One region of the Parasediminibacterium sp. HNIBRBA5674 genome, then DNA from elsewhere that is predicted to be linked to it. Evidence: riboswitches for the same ligand, from Rfam matches in the RefSeq annotation. Region 1 holds a riboswitch; the other holds the start of a gene.

Region 1 (4,219 bases):
CTTTTGTAGCGAATGCATCAAACAAGTTTATTTTACTCGTTTCTTTTGTAGCCAATGTATTGAAGAGGTCAATTTTGGCACGGTATTTTGTTATGTGCAGTAGAATTAAAACTATAGAACATGAAAAAGACAATCATCGCAGCTGCTATGCTGTTTGTAACAATTGTGAATGTAAAGGCACAAGACACAAAAACTGCCGAAAAAACCAATGGCTTGCATTTTGGGTTAAGAGCTGGTTTAAACTTGGCTAATATTATTAAAACTGATGACAATAACTATTCTACGCAACTAAAGCCAGGCTTTAATGCTGGTGCTTTTTTGGAATTGCCTATTGTAAATGGATTTAGCATTCAACCAGAGCTTCAGTTTTCTCAAAAAGGATATAAAACAACAGGTAGCACAGTGGTTAATGGTAACTATGAGTATAATGTAACAACCAATTTTATTGAAGTACCTATTCTTGCGAAATTTTCGCCTAGTAAAAACTTTGGTATTGTTGTAGGTCCGCAGTATTCATTTTTAATATCTACAAAAACAAACTTTACAAGTGCTAATACCAGCTATCAAAAACTAGTTGAAGAAGACAATAACAACCTAAAAAAGAACATTTTTGGTGGTGTAGTAGGTATTGAAGCTGGTGCAAGTGATGTTTTTTTCTCTGCCCGTTACAATATTGATTTTCAACAAAACAATGGTGATGGCAGCAGTACCGTACCAAAATACAAAAATCAAGTTTTTGCTTTTAGCGTAGGGGTACGTTTCTAACTATTACTTACAAAAAAAAAGGATGCCCAATTGGGCATCCTTTTTTTATGTATCTACTGTATCAAACCTTCTGATTAATGAATAAAAGCCCTACCCGCCACAAGTGGAAACGCCAAAAAGATTTATTGTTTGGGTTTGAGATCTGTAATGGTTAACTAGCTACTCTTAAACTTGTTCCCATAGCTATTCGGAACTTTGTTTTCACTCCAGCGGAGTGACATATTTGGAGCAAAATGGTCATCAAACAATACATTCAACCCCAATTAGGGGTTGAATTAAATTCGCATGAATGCTGCTACAAACATTTAATTCCTAAAGGATTATTAAAGTTCCGAACATCTGTGGACTTTTTCCGAAGGGCAAGTTGAAGTACAGATAAAAGGCATTTCAGATGCCACAATACATAATAGTATAATCACTAACTACTCAACCTGCCGCACTATGCGTAAGGGATGATAGTGAATAGTCTCATGGTATTGAACTAAGAATATCGCTCCAATCTTATCCATATTAAATAATATATTTTTTCTACCCTTGATTTTTTTAGCAACATAACCAACACCTGCTGCTACTAGTAAGCTTAGGCAGCCATCTATGGGTACAGTTTCGCCTGAATCGTTACCTGGGTCAGAAATTTGTGCATGTAAACTTGGTAGCATGGCTATCATTATAAAAATAATACAGCTCAATGCTTTAAGAAATTGTGGTTGCCGAATGGTAGCTACGATATTTTTTATTATCAGTTTCATGTTGTTAATATTTTGAAGCGAATAAGTTTGTGGTTAACATAAAATGAATTAGAAACATCTAGTCACAATATCTATTATTCGAATATAATTTAGTTCTTGTCAATACAAACACTGGTAGTAAATAAAATATTGATACTCATACTCTGGTGCTTTTTTATTTGCCCCAAAAGCCTTCTTTTTGCTAAATAAGTGTTAACAAGACAATTAAAATAAAGGTCTTTTAATTGCTGGCCATCATCAAACTTTTACAATAGAATCCTTTACTCATAGGCATTACAGCCAGTAAACTGCATTTGGAAATCATAAAAAGCGAACAAAATGGGTTTCTACCACTGTTTTAACCCGTGTACTTTTACATTGTGTTAGTGAAATAAGTAACTAATCACCACAAAAAATATTTTCATCTCTTTTTCATATGGCAAGCAATCGTTAGAGGTCGTTCCGTTTCCACGGAAAGACCCTTTTTATTTTTAGCCCTTTTTGCGCAAATTCAAGCCCAATAAGCCTTATTTAAAATTTCATTTTTGTTCAGAAATTGTTTTCAACAGCAGGTTAATAACAAACTACAATCTTCAAAAAAATAGCTGCTAGATTGCAGTTGAATTTGGTTGCACGCATGACTACCATCGTACGTGAATTAAAAGGGAATTAAGTGAAAATCTTAAACTATCCCCGTAGCTGTAAAAATCCTATAAAAAATTGTTTACTACTTACGCCACTGTTTTAGCAATAAAATGGGAAGGCTCAAACAACGGATGAAGTCAGAAGACCTGCCAAATTCACAACCAACAACAACGAATCAACACTTTCGGGTGAAGAGTGATGTTCTGATAATCTCTTGCAGAAAAGCAATATCTGCAGGACAATTTCAGCGCAAAACTGTACAACATTTGAAAATTTTAAATATCTGAATGTACCATGACAATGCAAGCAACTGAGGAAGTACTTTTAAAAGAGAACAAGGATCGTTTTGTTATTTTACCAATTAACTACCCTAGCATTTGGGAGCATTATAAGCGTCACGAAGCTAGCTTTTGGACGGCTGAGGAAATAGACCTTGGTAGCGACATGAAAGATTGGGAAAGTTTAAATGATGGTGAACGTCATTTTATTAGTCATGTATTGGCGTTTTTTGCTGCAAGTGATGGTATAGTGAATGAGAACTTGGCAGTAAACTTTATGAGTGAAGTGCAATTGCCGGAAGCAAGATGCTTTTACGGTTTTCAAATAATGATGGAAAATATTCACAGTGAAACTTATGCTTTGCTGATAGATACTTACATTAAAAACGCTGAAGAAAAATACAAATTATTTCATGCGATTGATACCATAGCTGCTGTGAAAAAGAAAGCAGAATGGGCTTTGCGCTGGATAGACAATGGCAGTTTTGCTGAACGTTTGGTGGCTTTTGCAGCTGTAGAAGGTATTTTCTTTAGTGGTAGTTTTTGCTCAATCTTCTGGTTGAAGAAGAGAGGTTTAATGCCAGGCTTAACATTTAGTAATGAATTGATAAGCCGTGATGAAGGCTTGCATTGCGAATTCGCTTGTTTATTGTACAAAATGTTGCAAAATAAATTATCTACAGAGCAAGTAACTAAGATTATTACCGATGCTGTAGCCATTGAAAAAGAATTTATTACCGAAGCATTGCCTGTAGGTTTAATAGGTATGAACGCTGCGCTTATGCAACAATACATTGAGTTTGTGGCAGACAGATGGTTGAGCGAATTAGGTTACCCAACGATTTATAACACCACAAATCCGTTTGACTTTATGGAAATGATTTCGCTGCAAGGCAAAACCAATTTCTTTGAAAAGCGTGTGGGTGATTATCAAAAAGCTGGTGTAATGGGTACAAAAGATACCCAAGCATTTTCGCTTGATGAGGATTTCTAGGTCTATTGCTGCAAAGCGAACAGAACGTAGAAGTGAGTGACACAACAAAAGCCCAATAGTAGTATTACTGCTGGCAAACAAAAGAAGAAAACAAGTACATCATAAATATATAGCGCATCATGTTTGTAATAAAAAGAAACGGCAAAAAAGAGTCTGTAAAGTTTGATAAGGTTACAGCTAGACTTGAAAAATTATCTTATGGCCTAAGCCCAATGGTGAACGTAATAGACGTGGCGAAGAAAACCATTGAAGGTATTTACGAAGGCGTAGCTACTACCGAGTTAGATAATCTAGCGGCTGAAACAGCAGCATCGCTTACTATTACACACCCTGATTATGCGATTCTTGCATCGAGAGTGGCTGTAAGTAACCTACATAAAAATACCGTGAAGAGCTTCTCTGACACGATGAGAAAGCTTTACAACTATGTAGATGCTACCACTGGAAAGCATTTGCCGTTGATTGCTGATGATGTGATGCAAATAATTGAAGAGCACGCTGATTTGCTAGATAGTACTGTTATTTACGACCGTGACTTTGCGTTTGATTATTTTGGTTTTAAAACCTTAGAAAAATCGTACTTGCTTAAAATAAATGGTAAAATAGTAGAACGTCCTCAGCACATGTACATGCGTGTGGCTGTAGGTATTCACAAAAACGATATTGATAGCGTGATTAAAACCTATCACCTAATGAGTGAGCGTTGGTTTACACATGCTACACCTACCCTATTTAATGCGGGTACACCAAAACCACAAATGAGTTCTTGCTTTTTATTGACCATGAAAGAAGACAGCATTGATGGTATT
Region 2 (4,219 bases), on a different contig from region 1:
GTAGTAATGGTAAAACCACTACTAAAGAGTTGGTAAGTACAGTGTTAGCAACGCATTATAAAACCTACACTACACAAGGCAACTTAAACAATCATATTGGTGTGCCATTAACTATATTAAGCATTGGTAAAGATGCAGAAATGGCTGTGATAGAAATGGGCGCAAATCACCAAAAAGAAATAGCCGGCTATTGCACTTATACCTTGCCTAACTATGGTCTTATAACCAATTGTGGTAAAGCACACCTTGAAGGCTTTGGTGGTGTAGAAGGTGTAAGAAAGGGCAAAGGTGAACTGTACGATTTTATACGTGAAAATGATGGTCTTGCGTTTGTATTTAACGATTACGATTACTTGCTTGATATGAGTAAAGGCATTGCCAAATGTTATACTTACAGCACTAGTAACGGTGATATTATAGGTACTACATTGCAAAGCGAACCTTACTTGAAAGTTGCAGTAACTAAAGGTTTGCAAGCTACAATAAGTACTCAGCTTGTAGGTGATTATAATTTGCCAAATGTGCTATGTGCGGTTGCTATTGGTAAATATTTTAACGTGCCAGACGAAAAGATTATAGCTGCAATAGAAAATTATGCACCAAGTAATAGTCGCTCACAGATGATAGAAAAAGATGGTAACCATATAATACTAGATGCTTATAACGCTAACCCAACTAGCATGAAGGCTGCAATAGAAAACTTTGCAAAATTTCCATCAACAAACAAAGTATTAATGCTTGGTGGTATGATGGAATTAGGTGAAGAAAGCATTACAGAACATACCGCTATTATTGAACTTATTAAGCAACACAAATGGGCGAATGTAGTATTGGTTGGTGGTGATTTTAGTAAAATTGAGCATCCTTTTACATTCTTTAATAATTCTTCTGAGGCGAAAATTTGGTTTATTGAGCAAGGCTTTAAGGATGTTTATCTATTAATTAAAGGCTCTAGAAGTATGGCCATGGAAAAGATTTTGCAATAAGTAACAGTAGTTAAGCAACTAATGTTACAAATACAAAACCTAAATGTAGCTACCTTGCGCCCAATATAAGCACCATGGCAGACCAACTGAAAAATACCCCCAACTACATTTTAAGCGTTTTACAAAACAAGTGTCCACGTTGTAGAGAAGGCTACTTGTTTACTACAAAAAACGCGTATGACTTTAAGAACAATACTAAGATGAACGAGCATTGCCCTACTTGTGGGCAATTGACCGAGATAGAAGTGGGCTTTTACTACGGTACTGCTTATGTAAGTTATGCATTGACTGTTGCGTTTTCTGTTGCTAGCTTTATCGCTTGGTGGGTATTTATTGGTGTTTCTATTGATGATAATAGGTTGTTTTGGTGGCTTGGTATTAATTCTTTTATTATGCTAGCCATGCAGCCTTTGCTGATGCGCTTATCTAGAAGTATGTGGCTAAGTTGGTTTGTAAAATACGATGCTAACTGGCAAAACTCTAAGCCAAAAGATGCTGAACGTGTGGTAAAAGAACATATGAATAACTGGTAATGAAATGAGATAATTTGAAAATATTAGCCCCGATTTGGGGCTTTTTTATTGGGTATAAACAGCTTTCGCATAAAAGACTTGAGCCTGATAAATATAGCGTTCTAAAAAAGTAAAGCACTTTGTTGAAAACCTTATTTGTATATTAGGTAAGTAGCCTACACATTTGCAGTGTATTTGGTTCTTGAAAGTAAAAGAATGAGACCGGTAATAATTACTACGCTTTGATAAAAGTTGCAAAAAGTACAAACCGTACAAGTGAGTGACACAACTAAAGCTAAATAGTAATACTACTGCTGATTACATAAAAATTTTACTGAAAGATTAAAAGGGAATTTGGTGAAAATCCAAAACTATCCCCGTAGCTGTAAAGCAGCCTCCCCAAACCCATCCAAAGGAGGGGCTTAGAAAGAGGCAACTTCTATTAAAACCACTGTTAATAACGGGAAGGTGAAGTTGAAATGCTGAGTCAGAAGACCTGCCTTTTACAAAATCATTCACGGCTTTCGGGTGAAAAGCATGGAATGTAAAAGGCTAGCTGCAGATGGCCGTTTATGTTTCTCCGTTTTTTTATTGTCCTGAAAGCTCATTGTTACACTTTTAAAAATTAAAAGACAATGAGCAAAAAATTAACGCTCCTTTCAACAACATTGCTAAGTGCAACGGTATTGCTTGCACAGCAAGACACGCTGGCTACCAAACAGCTAGACGATGTAATTGTAACCGCCAACAAAGTGGCGCAAAAACAAAATACTACAGGTAAAGTAGTAACTGTAATTACCAAAGCACAAATTGAAAAAAACACTGGTAAATCGGTAGCGCAAGTGCTAAACGAACAAGCTGGCGTAGTAATTAATGGCGCTTTTAACAACACTGGTAGCGTACAAACCTTGTACATGCGTGGTGCGAGTGCTGGTAGAACCTTGATACTCATAGATGGTATACCTGTAAATGAACCAAGTACTATTACGAATGACTATGACTTGAACTTGTTTTCTATAAACGATGTAGAGCGTATAGAAATTTGTAAAGGTGCACAGAGTACCTTGTACGGTAGCGATGCGGTGGCTGGTGTGGTAAACATCATTACTGTGAAAAGCAATATTACCAAGCCTTTTGAAGGTAAAGCAACATTAACTGCTGGTAGCTTTAATACTTACAAAGCCAATGTGCAAGTGTATGGTAAACTAGATAAATTTACCTATACAGCTCGCTATGCCAAGTTAACAACAAGCGGTATTAGCAGTGCTAATGATGCTACTGGTACTGGTAATTTTGATAAAGATGGTTATGATGGTAATGTGGCTAATGCAACAGTCCAATTTCAAGCGAATAAGCAGCTAAGCTTTAAGGCATTTACCATGTTTAGCCAATACAAATCTGATATTGATGCTGGTGTATTTGCTGATAAATCTGCCTACTTTATTAATAACAAAAGTGCGATTAGTGGTGCAGGTTTTAACTTTAAAAATGATGTGGTAACGCTTGTAGGTAATTATCAATATACTAAGCTGAAACGCTTGTACGACGATAACTACACGGCTGGTGCACCTTTGTTTACGTTAAACGATTATAACGCCGCTAGTCAATTTGCTGAGTTGTATACCAATGTAAAACTAGGTGCAGGTTTTAACTTACTTAGTGGTGCAGATTATAGATATGGTAGCTATAACAATGAGTACAAAAGTGTATCATCATTTGGTCCTTACAACAGTAATTTTAGAGATACTTCAGTAAGCCAAACAAGTATGTATGCATCGTTAAGTTTTATTGATGCTAAAAAGCATTTATCGGTAGAACTTGGTGGTAGATTGAACACGCATAGCCGCTATAATTTTAACTACACGTACACTTTTAACCCAGCTTATAACTTTAATGATCATTGGCGAGTTTTTGGTAGTGTGGCTACTGGGTTTAAAGCGCCAGGGTTGTATCAGTTAAGTATTAATGCTAAATTATTACCTGAAGAATCTATCAACTATGAGGCAGGTGTACAATACCAAAATAAACATGTAAACACACGTTTGGTGTACTTTAATCGTAAAATAGATAATGGTATAGACTACAACTACATTACGTTTAAGTACTTTAATTACATTAAGCAGCAAGTAAATGGTTTAGAGTACGAACTAACCGTAAAGCCAGTTGAAAAATTGACTATTACTGGTAATTACACATTGCTAATAGGTGAAGAAACATCACAAAACCGTGTGACCAATAAAGACACTGTTACTTATGATTATTTACTACGTAGACCAAAGCATGTAGCCAACTTAACAGTAGGTGTACAACCTTTAACCAAGCTGTATGTAAGCCTTATGGGTAAATATGTAAGCGACCGAAAAGATGTTGGTGGCTACGCAAAAGCTGATGTAGGCTTGGATGGTTATTTTATAATGGCAGCAACAGCATCATATGAAATAAATAAGCTTGTAAAGGTATTTGCCGATGCACAGAATGTTACCAACAAGCAGTTTTTTGATGTACGTGGTTACAATGCCTTACCTGCATTGTTTAACGTAGGTGTTACAGTAAACTGGTAACTATTTTAATTAAAAAAAATAACGAAGGGTTTATGAGTACTAACAATACTCATAAACCCTTTTCTTTAATATACTTCTCATTCATTTTTAAGTTTAAAACTTGCATACTATTGAAAGCATAATAATTAGGTAACACAAAGGCAGTAGTGTTGTAAATGCT

The links. A riboswitch is a leader RNA that binds a small molecule or an ion and turns the genes downstream of it on or off. The one in region 1 is predicted to bind cobalamin.
Region 2: it holds a riboswitch for cobalamin, as region 1 does, so the genes downstream of both, ACT9TX_RS00885 (TonB-dependent receptor plug domain-containing protein) here and ACT9TX_RS07070 (ribonucleoside-diphosphate reductase small subunit) in region 1, are expected to answer to the same signal.

What each region holds. Positions count from the first base shown of each region.
Region 1 is NZ_JBQWIE010000010.1:83,511-87,729, forward strand. Features, by position in the region: gene ACT9TX_RS07060 (porin family protein) at 121-765, shown strand; gene ACT9TX_RS07065 (PID-CTERM protein-sorting domain-containing protein) at 1,188-1,514, opposite strand; cobalamin riboswitch at 2,103-2,306, shown strand; gene ACT9TX_RS07070 (ribonucleoside-diphosphate reductase small subunit) at 2,433-3,410, shown strand; gene ACT9TX_RS07075 (ribonucleoside-diphosphate reductase subunit alpha) at 3,530-4,219, shown strand, end outside.
Region 2 is NZ_JBQWIE010000001.1:222,224-226,442, forward strand. Features, by position in the region: gene ACT9TX_RS00875 (UDP-N-acetylmuramoyl-tripeptide--D-alanyl-D-alanine ligase) at 1-986, shown strand, start outside; gene ACT9TX_RS00880 (DUF983 domain-containing protein) at 1,061-1,519, shown strand; cobalamin riboswitch at 1,809-2,016, shown strand; gene ACT9TX_RS00885 (TonB-dependent receptor plug domain-containing protein) at 2,134-4,059, shown strand.